2 regions of the uncultured Azonexus sp. genome follow, and region 2 is predicted to be linked to the other one. Evidence: predicted binding sites of a transcription regulator. Region 2 holds the regulator's gene; the other holds the start of a gene.
What was found. The regulator FNR, encoded in region 2, switches genes on or off when oxygen is low (the NO sensors DNR and NnrR bind a similar motif). The targets are predictions, from matches to a motif close to TTGANCTAGNTCAA.

Region 1: the regulator FNR is predicted to act here: its motif matches at 2,019-2,032, upstream of Q0799_RS01485 (DUF2249 domain-containing protein).

The regions. Positions count from the first base shown of each region.
Region 1 is NZ_CALJNI010000001.1:309,878-317,071, reverse strand. Features, by position in the region: gene Q0799_RS01495 (response regulator) at 1-507, shown strand, start outside; gene Q0799_RS01490 (hypothetical protein) at 556-1,671, opposite strand; gene Q0799_RS01485 (DUF2249 domain-containing protein) at 1,673-1,945, opposite strand; gene Q0799_RS01480 (homoserine dehydrogenase) at 2,086-3,396, opposite strand; gene Q0799_RS01475 (pyridoxal phosphate-dependent aminotransferase) at 3,400-4,647, opposite strand; gene Q0799_RS01470 (Mth938-like domain-containing protein) at 4,717-5,088, shown strand; gene Q0799_RS01465 (EAL domain-containing protein) at 5,085-7,040, opposite strand; gene Q0799_RS01460 (hypothetical protein) at 7,100-7,194, opposite strand, start outside.
Region 2 is NZ_CALJNI010000006.1:37,419-44,612, reverse strand. Features, by position in the region: gene gdhA (NADP-specific glutamate dehydrogenase) at 1-1,174, opposite strand, end outside; gene rnk (nucleoside diphosphate kinase regulator) at 1,197-1,571, opposite strand; gene Q0799_RS05630 (LysR family transcriptional regulator) at 1,711-2,646, shown strand; gene Q0799_RS05625 (PQQ-dependent sugar dehydrogenase) at 2,660-3,790, shown strand; gene fnr (fumarate/nitrate reduction transcriptional regulator Fnr) at 3,794-4,537, opposite strand; gene hemN (oxygen-independent coproporphyrinogen III oxidase) at 4,623-6,026, shown strand; gene Q0799_RS05610 (sulfite exporter TauE/SafE family protein) at 6,089-6,760, shown strand; gene Q0799_RS05605 (cation-translocating P-type ATPase) at 6,762-7,194, shown strand, end outside.

The DNA.
Region 1 (7,194 bases), on a different contig from region 2:
AATACCGGTCACCTGGGTTCGGTGGCCACCCGTGACATGGCAGAAACGCTGCTCATGCTCGGCCAGCACGACAAGGCCATCGAACTGCTGCGCAGCGAAATCCTGAACAATCCGGACGATCCGGCCAATCTGGAAGCCGTCCGCCTGATTTTCCAGAAACAGGGACTCAGCGACGAAGGCAACGAGATGGTCGAGGCAACTCGCGCCCAGGCCGTCGACATGATGAACAGCAGCGTCCTGCTGTCGCGCTCCGGCGATTTTGCCCACGCCATCGCCAAGATGCGGCAGGCGCTGGAAATCATGCCGCGCAATGTCCGCCTGTTGCTCAATGCGGCACACCTGCTGATCAGCCAGATCGAAAAGGCCGGCAACGACCCAAGCCTGATCCGCGAAGCCCGCCGTCACCTGTTGACCGCCAATGCCTGCGCACCGGGCGAGCCGCGTTTCTCCGACCTGATGTCGCGCCTCGAAAAACTCAACGCCAGCACGGCCGATGCGGCAGCCTGATCCAGGCCCCGGCGCACAACACCGGCTGCTACTGCGATCGACGCCTGCTCAAGGCCGAAATTGCCGGTAGCGCACCAGCCCGCCGACGAACCACAACAGGCCGCTCGCGGCGAGCGGCATCGCCAATTCGGGCAAACCTGCAAGAAACAGAACGCCTGCCGTCAGAAATACAACGCTACGCCCCTGCCCGCCCGCCACCAGCGCCACCCTGAGCGCTTGACGCTGTGGCGACATCGGCCCCGGCCAGACCCACACCGGCAGCAACTGGCTCAAGGCGCCGGTCACAAGAGGCAGCAGGAACGCCGCCACCCAGGCCCATAGCCCGGGCATGGCCGGCATCACCCCGGCACCATGCAACACACCGGCAAGCAATCCCAATATCCAGCCGAACACAGCGGCAATGAGCGATACCGCCGCACCATCGCCAAGAAGTCGCTGCCACCCGAAGCATTGCAGCCAGCGCACCAGCAACAGGCCGGCCAAGACCAGCAGCACCGCTGCCCCGACGGTCGCCAGCGACCAGTGAACGGCAATACTCAGAACCACCGTCAGCACGGCCAGCAGCATGGGCCACAGGTAACGCTGCAGCCATTGGGCGGCGCCCGGATCGGCCCGACCGAGCACGGTCGGCAGAAGAACCGGCAGTGTGCCGAATGCGGCCAGGCCGACCAGGCCCAGCGTGTTCAGGTGCAGATGCAGCAGGCGCCAGACTTGCCAATGCGCCGGCCACAGCGCCATCGCCAGAATGGCCATTAGCGCCAGCATCAGCACAGCAAGTGCTGCCGCATACCATCGCCAGCCCGGATGCGGCCGCCCCAGCGCGGCACGTGCCCGACGCACGATCCAGTAGAGCAAGCCGCCGGCCAGTGACAGATCGATGGCTGCTGCCAGTTGCAGCAGCTCGTAAGGGAAGATGCCCTGCAAAGCGAGGACCAGCAGGACCCCGGCCAACTGGGCAAACACCGGCAAACGCCGGATGATTGCCGGCGCATCGCCCGTTCGCGTGAGCACGGGAACGAAGTGCGTCATTGCCGCAAAGATCAGCGGCACAATGCCGACGGCAAACACCAGATGCGCCACCGCTGCCGGCGTGCCGACCCCGACCGCCGCCAACGAGGCGGCTGCGATCAGGGCCAGCAGCGTCAGGGCAGCGGTTATCAGCAAATCAGCCGCCGATCACCTTGAAATCGATGACGATGGCGCCCGGTTCGCGCTGCACGTACTCAATCGACACCTGATTGCCGTAGCGCTGCTGCATCTGGGCAAGCAGCGGCAAAGGGTCGTGGTCGTTGCAGAAACGCATGGTTTCACCCGGCATCAGCGACTCGAGCGCGCCGAAGATGGCGGCATGACGAAAACGCTTGGCAACACCACGGGCGTCGAAGGGATAAAGCGCCTCGGCGGTGGGACGGTCGCAGGCATGGATGGCGTGAGTCATGGGGATTTCCTTGTAAAAAAGCTGCCGCTAGCAGCAAGAGCCCCGATTCTGCCGACCCCGGAACGGCATTTCCTTGATCTGCATCGCCCTGAACGACAAAGGGGGCCGCAGCCCCCTTCTTCATGCGCAGATAGGCAGGTTTACTGCAGCTCTTCCAGACGGATACGCTTGACCTGGGCCTTGACCGCGGCCAGCGCCTCGACCTTGGCGACTGCGGCGAGTGCTGCGCTTTCGCTGCAGACGTGGGTGAGGATGATGATGTCGGTCTCGCCCTCGCCTTCTTCCGGCTCGCGCTGGAGCATGGCGTCGATCGAGATGCCCTGGTCGGCGAGGATGCGGGTGACGTCGGCGAGCACGCCGGCCTTGTCCTCGACGCGCAGGCGCAGGTAGTTGCCGGTCTCGATCTCGCTCATCGGCAGGATCGGCAGCTTGGACATCGCGTTCGGCTGGAAAGCCAGATGCGGCACGCGGTGCTCCGGGTCGGCGGTGGCCAGACGGGTGACGTCGACCAGGTCGGCGATCACTGCCGAGGCGGTCGGCTCGGCGCCGGCGCCCTTGCCGTAGTAGAGCGTGGTGCCGACGGCGTCGCCCTTGACGACGACAGCGTTCATCGCGCCCTCGACGTTGGCGATCAGGCGCTTGGCCGGGATTAGCGTCGGATGCACGCGCAGTTCGACACCGTTTTCACGGCGCTTGGCGATGCCGAGCAGCTTGATGCGGTAGCCGAGCTGTTCGGCGTACTTGATGTCGGAGGCTTCGAGCTTGGTGATGCCCTCGACGTAAGCCTTGTCGAACTGGACCGGGATGCCGTAGGCGATCGAGGCAATCAGCGTCGCCTTGTGGGCGGCGTCGACACCTTCGATATCGAAGGTCGGATCAGCCTCGGCGTAACCCAGGCGCTGCGCCTCGGCGAGCACGTCGGCGAAGGGCAGGCCCTTGTCGCGCATCTCGGAGAGGATGAAGTTGGTAGTGCCATTGATGATGCCGGCGGCCCATTCGATGCGGTTGGCGGTGAGGCCTTCGCGCAGCGCCTTGATGATCGGGATGCCACCGGCGACGGCGGCTTCGAAGGCGACCATGACGCCCTTCTGCTGGGCGGCGGTGAAGATCTCGGTGCCATGCACGGCGAGCAGCGCCTTGTTGGCGGTGACGACGTGCTTGCCGTTGGCGATTGCCTGCATCACCAGCTCCTTGGCGACGCCGTAGCCGCCGATCAACTCGACGATGATGTCGATTTCCGGATCATTGACCAGGGCAAAGGCATCGGCCGTGACCCTGGCGCTACCGCCGGTGACCTGCTGGGCAAGTTCCACATTCTTGTCGGCCACGGCGGTAATGCGAATCGGGCGGCCGGCGCGGCGGGTAATTTCTTCCGCGTTACGGTTGAGAACGGTCCAGGTGCCACCGCCGACGGTGCCGATGCCGATTAGGCCTACATTGATGGGTTTCATAGCTCAGTCTTTGTTGATGAGATGGTTGGTGTTGTGACGTTTGCGATAGTTCTCGAGGAAACGGGCGACACGGCCGACGGCCTCGCGCAGATCGTCCTCGTGCGGCAGGAAGACCAGCCGGAAGTGGTCGGGGTGCGGCCAGTTGAAGCCGGTCCCCTGAACCAGCAGGACCTTTTCTTCCTGCAGCAGTTCGGCAATGAACTGCTGGTCGTTCTTGATCGGGTAGATCTTGGGATCGAGCCTGGGGAACATGTACAGCGCCGCCTTGGGCTTGACGCAGGAGACACCGGGAATCGCCGTGATCAGTTCGTGTGCGAGATCGCGCTGGCGACGCAGGCGACCGCCGTCGCGCACCAGATCGTCAATGCTCTGGTAACCGCCCAGCGCAGTCTGGATGCCGTGCTGGCCGGGCGCGTTGGCGCACAGGCGCATCGAGGCCAGCATGTCGAGGCCCTCGATATAGTCCTTGGCATGGCGCTTGTCGCCGGAAACGACCATCCAGCCGGCACGGTAGCCGCAGGAACGGTAGTTTTTGGACAGACCGTTGAAGGTGATGGTCAGCACGTCTTCCGACAGGGCCGCGATCGAGGTATGGGTGACGCCGTCGTACAGCACCTTGTCGTACACCTCGTCGGCGTAGATGATCAGGTGGTGCTGGCGGGCGATCTCGATGATCTCGTGCAGCAGGTCGTCCGGATACAGCGCACCGGTCGGGTTGTTCGGGTTGATGATGACGATCGCCCGCGTGTTCTTGTTGATCTTGCTGCGGATATCGTCGAGGTCGGGCAGCCAGCCCTTTTCCTCGTCGCACAGGTAATGCACGGGCTTGCCGCCGGACAGGCTGACCGCCGCCGTCCACAGCGGATAGTCGGGGGCCGGCACGAGCACTTCGTCGCCAGCGTCGAGCAAGGCGTTCATCGCCATCACGATCAGTTCGGACACGCCGTTGCCGACGTAGATGTCCTCCAGCGTTACCCCCCTGATGTGCTTCTGCTGGGTGTAATGCATGATCGCCTTGCGCGCCGCGAAGATACCCTTCGAATCCGTATAACCGGCCGCGTTGGGCAGGTTGCGGATCATGTCCTGCTGGATTTCTTCGGGCGAATCGAAACCGAACGAGGCCAGGTTGCCGATGTTCAGCTTGATGATCTTGTGGCCTTCTTCTTCCATCTGCTTGGCCATCTGCAGCACGGGGCCGCGGATGTCGTAGCAGACGTTGGCAAGTTTGGCGGATTTCTTGACGTGCTTCATGAAATTGTCCGGATTGGCGAGGTTTGGGCCAAAGGTATAATCCTACTATTACGAATGCTGCACCGCAAAGTGAAACTCCATACATCCAGCACTGACGGCCTCAATCTCTTCACCGCCTACGGTGACGACTACGTTGCGGTCAATCATCAAAAGCACGAGAACAACCTGATCGTGTGCCCTGAAAGCATCATCGCCGACTGGTCGACGGCCCGCGTCGATGCACTGACCGAGGCCGACCGCCAGAAACTGCTCGAACTGGGCATCGGCATCATCCTGCTCGGCACCGGCAAACGCCTGCGTTTCCCCGCGGTCGAATGGATGCGCCCATTTGCAGCAGCCGGCATCGGCCTGGAAATCATGGACCTGCAAGCTGCCTGCCGGACCTACAACATTCTCGCCGGCGAAGGCCGCAAAGTCGCTGCGGCGCTGCTTTTCGACTAGATCCGGTCGGCCGACGGCGCACCGAAATGGTAGCCCTGCCCGGCCTTCACCGAGTCCTTGAGCAACATCTCCACCTGCTCGGCGTTCTCGACGCCTTGGGCAATCACTTCGACCTCAAGCGACGACGCCAGCGACACGATCGAGCGCAGTAGCGCCCGTGCAGCCTCGTTCTCCGGCGCTTCGGCGACCAGTCCGGCGTTAAGCTTCACATAATCCGGCGGCAGATCGCGCAGCAACTGCAGCGAACTTGGCATCAGGCCAAAATGATCAATCCCGAAACGAACCTGGTGCGTGCGCAGCATGTCGGCGAACTGACGCGCCGCTTCCATGTCGAGCGAGCAGCCGTATTCGGTCAACTCGAAGGACAGACGGACGCCCCGCTGATTCAGGCGCGACAGCCGCCCACCGATCCAGGTCAGGAACTCGCGGTTATCCAGGCTCTGATTGGAGAGATTGACCGCCAGATTGACGCACTCATCGCCGCCCCGCTCCTCCAGTCGGCGGAAAACCAGCGACAGCAGGGCCTGATCGATATCCGGCATCAATTTATGCCGCATCGCCATCGGCAGGAACACCGAAGCAGGCACCAGATTACCGTCGTTACCCACAAGGCGCGTCATGATTTCCTGCTGCATCACTTCGCCACTCGATAACGAGACCACCGGTTGTCCAAGCAGCGTCCACCGATTTTCGGCCAGGGCATTGCGAATCAATTCACGCCAGGCCAACGAACCGATCGACGACTCCGAGGAGCCGACGTCGACCACGTACTGCAAGGCATTACGCCCAGACTGACGCGCGCTCTCGATGGCCAGGTCGAGCCGGGACATCACCCGAGCCCGCTCCTCGCCATGACGAAAATGCACCATGCCGACGCTGAAAGAGAAATCCCCCCCCTCCTCCAGCCCATCGAAAATCTGCTGCAGGCGGTCACGCAACTGACGACCGATCTCGGCCAAGGTTGCGGCATTCTGATCAAACAGCACGAAACCGAAAGAACTGCCGCCAATGCGGCAAAGAATCGAAGCCCGGTCGCCCAGCGTTTCGCGGGCAACCGCGGCAACAGAAGCCAGGAACTGATCGCCCTTGCGATAACTGGCCTCGGTATTGAAATTCTTGAGGTTGTTCACTTCGATACCGATCAATGCGGCATCGGAAAATGCAATTTCTCCGCTCAATGCCTGCCCCAGACGCAGATCAAAGCTGCGCCGGTTGTCCAGCCCGGTCACATCGTCCTGATAGGCCTCACGGCGAAACTGCTCGGCCTTTCTCGATTCTGCATCGAGAAATTCGGATATTTTCCGCGACATCTCGTTCATCGCGCCGACTACCCTGGCCAACTCCAGTGCTCGTGGCTTGACCTTGATCTGACCGAAATGCTTTTGCTGGATATCGACGGCCGAACGTTCGATTTCGGACAGGGGATTCAGTATCCAGCGCAACACCACGCGCACCAGCGCCAGTGCCAGAAAGTAAGCGAACAACATCCAGCCTGAGATCTCAAGCGCCGATTTCCACAAATATTGATAGGCATGCGTCGGCTGGGAAAGCACGACAACCTTGCCCAACTGCCGCCAACGAGCCGTCAGGAAAGATTCGCCCGAAGGGGCCTGCAAGGTCACCAGCGATGTGAACCACAAGGGCACGCCTTCTACCTTGGCTGCCAGTTCCCGCTCGACAATGACCGAGCCGTCAACGCCGAGAATGGCGATACGCTGAAAATACCCGCGGTCGAACAGGGTGGCCACCTGGGTTTCCGCCAGTATCCTGTCGCCGTCGGCCAGCGACTGGGAGAGCGGGTGGACCAGCGACGAAGCGGCATCCTGGGCATGCGAGCCCAATTGCTCCTCAAGGTAGGCGCGCGTTCCGGAAACGCCCAGTATCGCCAACCCGACGAATACGCCGAGAAAGATGACCGAAATCCCGAGAAACAACTGTCGTCTCAAGGTCATGAAAACACCCTCAAAAAAAATGGCAGCCTTAGGCTGCCATTTTCGAAAAAACAACAAGCTCAGGAACGGCTGACGCTACCACCGCCACCACCTGTGAAGGTAGGAACTGGCGAATTACCAAAATTACCCAAACCGCTCGGACCGCCGACAGTAT
Region 2 (7,194 bases):
ACGACAGGCGCATCGCGTTCTGGCTCATTTCCAGGCCAGAGGTGGCGACGCCGCCGGCGTTGCTGGCCTTGCCCGGGGCGTAGAGCACCTGGCTGGCTTCGAACAGCCGGACCGCGTCAGCGGTCGACGGCATGTTGGCGCCTTCGGCAACGCAGATCACGCCGTTGTCGATCAGCGTGCGCGCATCGCCGGCGTCGAGTTCGTTCTGCGTCGCGCAGGGCAGGGCGACATCGACCGGGATGTGCCAGGGACGGACGCCGGGCAGGAAGGTGGCGCCGACGCGGCCGGCGTAATCGCTGACGCGGCCGTAAAGGTGGTTCTTGACCTCCATCAGTTCGGCCAGCTTTTCGGCGGTGAAGCCTTCCTCGTCGAGAATGGTGCCGCTGGAGTCGGATACGGTGACCACCTTGGCGCCCAGCGCCATGGCCTTTTCAACGGCGTACTGAGCGACGTTGCCGGCGCCGGAAACGCTGACGCGCAGGCCTTCGAAGCTGCGACCTTGCTGCTTGAGCATTTCCTCGGCGAAATAGACGGTGCCGTAGCCGGTCGCTTCCGGGCGGATCAGCGAACCGCCGAAACTCAGGCCCTTGCCGGTGAATACGCAATCGGCGCGGTTCGACAGCTTCTTCATCATGCCGGCCATGAAGCCGACCTCGCGGCCGCCGACGCCGATGTCGCCGGCCGGCACGTCGGTGTCGCTGCCGATGTGGCGGAACAGTTCGCTGACGAAGGCCTGACAGAAGCGCATCACCTCACCCGGGCTGCGGCCCTTCGGATCGAAGTCGGAACCGCCCTTGCCGCCGCCCATCGGCAACGTGGTCAGGGCGTTCTTGAAGGTCTGCTCGAAAGCCAGGAACTTGAGGATCGACAGGTTGACCGACGGGTGGAAGCGGATGCCGCCCTTGTACGGACCGATGGCCGACGAGTGCTGGATGCGGTAGCCGCGATTGACCTGGACGTCGCCGTGGTCGTCGACCCAGGAAATACGGAACATGACCACCCGCTCCGGCTCGACCAGGCGGTCGAGCAGGCCCTGTTCGGCGTATTTCGGATGCTGCTGGATGAAGGGCCAGAGGCTTTCGATGACTTCATCCACCGCCTGGTGGAACTCGGGTTGCCCGGGGTTTCGTGCGGCAACATGTTGGGTGAAGTCATGGAATGAGGTGTAGCGCACGATCGGGTCTCCCTTGATGTGATTAGTGTCCTGCTTGTTTTTCTGGCTGGATGACCTCAACCACGGTCAGCCGGCGGGTGCTGCCGCCCGGAAAGTCCCACTCGATCTCCTGGCCAACGCCGAGGCCGATCAAGGCGGCGCCGACCGGCGCAAAAACCGAGACCTTGCCGGCAGCGGCTTCAGCTTCTTCCGGGAAGACAATCTCGATTTCGCGGCTGTTGCCGGTCTCGTGTTCGGTGTAGCGCACGCGCGAGCCCATGGTGACGATGTTAGTTTTCATTGAGTCGTCTGGGATAACAATGGCGCGCTCAAGCTCCGCGCGCAGATCCGGAGGCGGCTGGATAGCCATCAGGCGGACGAAATCCATCTCGCTGATGATCAGGTTAGTCTGTTGCATTTAATGTGTTTTTTCTGTTTCGTGTGTTTGGCTCAGCCAAGCAAATTAATGGACCAAGGATGTTAGTTGCACAGGCTGGTCTTGATAAGTCGGCAAGTTTGAATAAGACTGTTTCCATTACGGAAACAATGGATGTGCCATGCACGACATCAACGACATGCTGCTGTTCGCCCAGGTGGTCAAGGCCCGCAGTTTTTCCGGGGCGGCCTTGCGCCTGGGAATTTCCAAATCCCGGGTGAGCAAGTCGGTGGCCCGGCTGGAAGCGGCGCTCGGCGTCCGCCTGCTGCAGCGCAGTACGCGCCGGCTGAGCCTGACCGAAGTGGGCGAGGCCTATTTCGAGCATTGCGACCGCATCCTCGACGAACTGGCGCGCGCCGACAGCACCATCGGCAGCCTGCACCAGACGCCGCGCGGCAAGCTGCGCTTCAGTGCGCCGGTGGCTTTCAGCACGCTGCACGTGGCGCCGGCACTGGCCGATTTCATGCTGCAGTACCCGGAGCTGTCGGTGGACATGACGATCAGTGACCGCCTGGTCAATCTGGTCGACGAAGGCTACGACCTGGCCTTGCGTATCGCTCCGGAGCCCGGCGGCAACCTGGTCGCCCGGCGCCTGGCGCCGATCCGGCGGAAGATCTGCGCCAGCCCGGCCTACCTGTCGCGCTGGGGCGTGCCGCAGGTGCCTGCCGATCTGGCTCGGCATAACTGTCTCGACTACACCTATCTGACGACGCAGGGTTTCTGGCACCTGCAGGGGCCGGACGGCGACATTTCGGTGCCGGTGTCAGGTTCGCTGCGCATCAACGACGACGAGGCACTGTCGCAGGCCGTCCTCGGCGGTCTCGGCCTGGCGCTGCTGCCGACCTTCATCATCGGCAGCGAACTGCAGGCCGGAAGGTTGGTCGAAGTGTTGCCGGGCTATGTGCCGATCGAACGCTTCATCTACGCCGTGCATCTGCCGAATCGCCATCTGCCGCTGAAGGTACGCGCCTTCATCGATTTCCTGCAGCAGCGCTTCGGCGAACAGCCTTACTGGGATCAGCCCGGCGAACGCCTGTGGCTGGGCCTGAGTCGATGACGAGGAAATGCCGATGAAACGTCTGTTGATGGTCGCCGGTCTGGTGGCTGGTCTGGGATTGCCGGCGCAGGCCGAGGTGCTGCGCAGCGAACGCGAGGATTTCCGGGTGCGCGTGCTCAGCGAGGGGCTGGTGCATCCTTGGGCGCTGGCTTTTTTGCCCGACGGTCGCATGCTGGTTAGCGAGCGGCCGGGGCGCCTGCGCTTGCTGGCGGCCGACGGTCGTGTCGATCCGCGCCCGGTGGCGGGCGTGCCGGCGGTTGCGGCGAGCGGACAGGGCGGTTTGCTCGACGTCGTGCTGCATCCGGACTTTGCCGCCAACGGCTGGATTTACCTGAGCTACGCCGCGGCCGGCGAGGGCGGGGTTGGTACCGAGGTGGCGCGCGGACGCTGGGTGTCCGATGCCGCCGGTCACCGGCTGGAAGACCTGCGGGTGATTTACCGGCAAAGGCCGAAATCGTCCGGTGGGCAGCATTTCGGCTCGCGCCTGGTGTTCGACCGGGACGGCTTCCTGCACATCAGCCAGGGCGATCGCGGCACGATGGCACGGGCGCAGCAGCTCGACGATCTGGCCGGCAAGCAGGTCCGGCTGCACGACGATGGTCGGGTGCCAGCGGACAATCCCTGGCGGGGAGTGGCCGGTGCGCATCCGGAAATTTTCAGCGTCGGCCATCGCAACGTCCAGGGGGCGGCGCTGCACCCGGTCAGCGGCGCTTTGTGGACCCATGAGCACGGCCCCCAGGGCGGCGACGAGATCAATATCGTGCGCAAAGGACGCAACTACGGCTGGCCGGTGATCACTCACGGGGTGAATTACGTGATTGGCACGAAAATCGGCGTCGGCACGCATCGCGAGGGGTTGGAGCAGCCCCTGTACCAATGGACGCCGTCGATTGCTCCGTCGGGCATGGCCTTCTATGTCGGCGAGCGTTTTCCCGCGTGGCGCGGCAACCTGTTCGTCGGCGCGCTGAAATACCAGATGCTGGTCCGCCTGGAACTCGACGGCGAGCGGGTGGTGCATGAAGAGCGCCTGCTGAGCGGGCGCGAAGGTCGGATTCGCGATGTCCGTCAGGGGCCGGACGGCTTGATCTACCTGCTTACCGACGCGCCTGACGGCAAGCTGCTGCGTCTTGAACCGGCGCGCTGAAACTCAGGCGCGGTGGTTCATCAGCGCCTTGAGGCCGTTTACGTTGAGAATGCGGATATGCTTCTGCTGCACCGCGATATAGCCTTCTTCCTGGAATTTCGAGAAGGCGCGCGAGACGGTTTCCAGCTTGAGGCCGAGGTAGCTGCCGATTTCCTCGCGCGTCATGCGCAGGTAGAACTCGGCGTGCGAGAAGCCACGTGCGGTAAAGCGCTGTGACAGGTTGAGCAGGAAGGCGGCCAGGCGCTCTTCGGCGCGCATCGTGCCGAGCAGCATCATCACGCCGTGATCGCGGACGATCTCGCGGCTCATCACCTTGTGGAAGTGGTGCTGCAGGTTGTGGATCTCGCGCGACAGGCTTTCCAGCCGGTTGAACGGGATCGCGCAGATCTCGCTGTCCTCGAGGGCGATGGCGTTGCAGGTATGGTGTTCGGTGCTGATGCCGTCGAGGCCGAGCAGTTCGCCGGCCATCTGGAAGCCGGTCACCTGGTCGCGGCCGTCTTCGAGCAGCACGTCGGTCTTGAAGAAGCCGCTGCGGATCGCGTAGATCGAGTCGAAAGCCTCGCCGGCACGGTACAGGTGATCGCCGCGTTTGATCCGGCGGCGGGTCGAAATGAGGTCGTCGAGACGCTCGAGTTCCTCAAGGCTGAGACCGAAGGGCAGGCACAGTTCGCGCAGGTTGCAGTTGGAGCAGGCCGTCTTGATGACGGTCAGCGTAATTTCCTGATTCAACGGGATTGTGTTGGGCATTGGCAACCTGCGTTGGCTTGATCCATGTCAACCGGAACTGCGATCCATCCCCACATAATCGAGCCTAAACTTGGCGCTATGTTAAATGAATTTCGCAACTGAAAACCTCGTCTTCGATCCACAGATCATTCGCCGTTTTGACGTTAACGGCCCGCGTTATACGTCGTATCCCACCGCAGACCGCTTTGTCGAAGCATTCGACTCGGAGGCTGCAGCGCTCTGGCTCGGCAAGCGCAACATCGGCGGTATCAGCCGGCCGCTGTCATTATACTTCCACATCCCCTTCTGCAACACCATCTGTTATTACTGTGCCTGTAACAAGATCATCACCAAGGATCACGGGCGCAGTGCCAAGTACCTGAAGTACCTGGGCAAGGAACTCGCCCTGCAGAGCGCTTCGCTCGAAGGCCGCGACGGTGAGCACGAGGTCATCCAGCTGCACTGGGGCGGAGGTACGCCGACCTTCCTGTCGCACGACGAGATGCGCCAGCTGATGGCCGAGACGCGCAAGCACTTCAAGCTGCTCGACGGCGGTGAGTACTCGATCGAGGTCGATCCGCGCAAGGTCGATGCGGCCACCGTGGCCCTGCTCGGCGAGCTCGGTTTCAACCGGATGAGCGTCGGCGTCCAGGATTTCGACGAAAAGGTCCAGGTCGCCGTCAATCGCGTGCAGAGCGAAGAGGAAACCTTCAACGTGATCAAGGCGGCGCGCGCCAGCGGCTTCAAGTCGGTGTCGATCGACCTGATCTACGGCCTGCCGCACCAGAGCGTGATGGGCTTCAACCGGACCCTGGAGCGGGTGCTGGCGATGGACCCGGATCGTCTGTCGATCTACAACTACGCGCACCTGCCGGGCCTGTTCAAGCCGCAGCGGCGGATTGCCGATGCCGACCTGCCGACGCCGGATGCGCGCCTGCAGATCCTGGCGCTGGCGATCAAGAAACTGACCGACGCCGGTTATGTGTTCATCGGCATGGACCACTTCGCCAAGCCCGACGACGAGCTGGCCGTGGCCCAGCGTCAGGGCCGCCTGCACCGCAATTTCCAGGGCTACTCGACCTATGCCGATTGCGACATGCTGTCCTTCGGCATTTCGTCGATCAGCAAGGTCGGGCCGACCTACTACCAGAACGTCAAGACTCTGGACGAATACTACGACCGGCTCGACGCGCCGATGCTGCCGGTGATTCGCGGCATCGAACTGACCGCCGACGACATCCTGCGCCGCTCGATCATCCAGGCGCTGATGTGTCATTTCGAGCTGTCGATCGAGAGCATCGAGAGTGCGCACCTGATCGACTTCCACAAGTACTTTGCCGCCGAGATCGAGGATTTGCGCGAGCTGGAGCGCGGTGGTCTGCTCAAGATCGAACGCGAATGGATCACCGTGCTGCCGCCGGGGCGCATGCTGGTGCGCGTCATCGCCATGGCCTTCGACCGCTACCTGCGCGCCGACCGGCAGCGTACGCGTTACTCGAAGGTGATCTGACGGTGCCGGCGGAGGGGCGGGCGGGTTAAACTTCCCGTCTGTTTCCTGTCCAGCCCTGTTTCATGCCCGATACCGGTTTTCTTGCCCTGTTCCTTGTCGGTTTGCTCGGCGGCGCACATTGTGTCGGCATGTGCGGCGGTATTGTCGGCGCCCTGGCCATGGGCGGTGCGTCGCGCTGGTCGATGCACCTGGCCTACAACGGCGGTCGCATCCTCTCCTATGCCGCTGCCGGCGCCCTGGCCGGTGCCCTCGGTGCGGCCAGCCTGGGGCTGGAAGGGCAGGTGCCGGCGCGGCTGATCCTCTACTTGTTTGCCAACCTGATGCTGATCGCGCTGGGTTTTTACCTGCTCGGTGCGACCCGGGCGCTGGCGTTCACCGAGCGCGCCGGCCAGGCGCTATGGCGCCGCATCCAGCCGCTGACCCGGCGCTTCCTGCCGGCCACCACCGTCCGTCAGGCCTTTCCGCTGGGCCTGTTGTGGGGCTGGCTGCCTTGCGGACTGGTATACAGCGCGCTGGCCAGTGCCTTGTCGGCCGGTTCGGCCGGGCGTGGCGCCGCCCTGATGCTGGCTTTCGGGCTGGGAACCCTGCCCAATCTGCTGCTCGCCGGCATCCTTTTTTCGCGGCTCAACGAATTTGTCCGCCGGCCCGTGGTCCGTATCTTGTCCGGCCTGCTGATTCTCGGCTTCGGGATTTACGGCCTGTACGCTTTGCCCTACCTGATGGAGAACGTCTGAGGTGACTGACAAGACCCCGCCTGACAGTGCGGAACAGGTGATCGAATTCGCCATTGGCGGCATGACCTGTGCCGCCTGTTCCACGCGCCTGGAAAAGGTGCTCAACCGCCAGGCCGGCATGCAGGCCAACGTCAATCTGGCCGCCGAGCGGGCGCGTGTACGCCTGAGCGGGGTCGGGCCGGATGCGGTGATCGCGGCGGTGGCCAAGGCTGGCTTTTCTGCGACCCTGGTCGATGCCGGAACCCGCGAGCGGGAAAAGCAGGAGAAGGAACGGGTCTATCGGCAGGAGGTCCGCCGTTTCTGGATCGCCGTCGCGCTGACCTTGCCGCTGGTTGGTCAGATGATCTTCATGTTCGGCGAGGGCGGGCACGAGAACGAGTTGCCGCGCTGGCTGCAACTGCTGCTGGCGACGCCGGTCCAGTTCTGGATCGGCT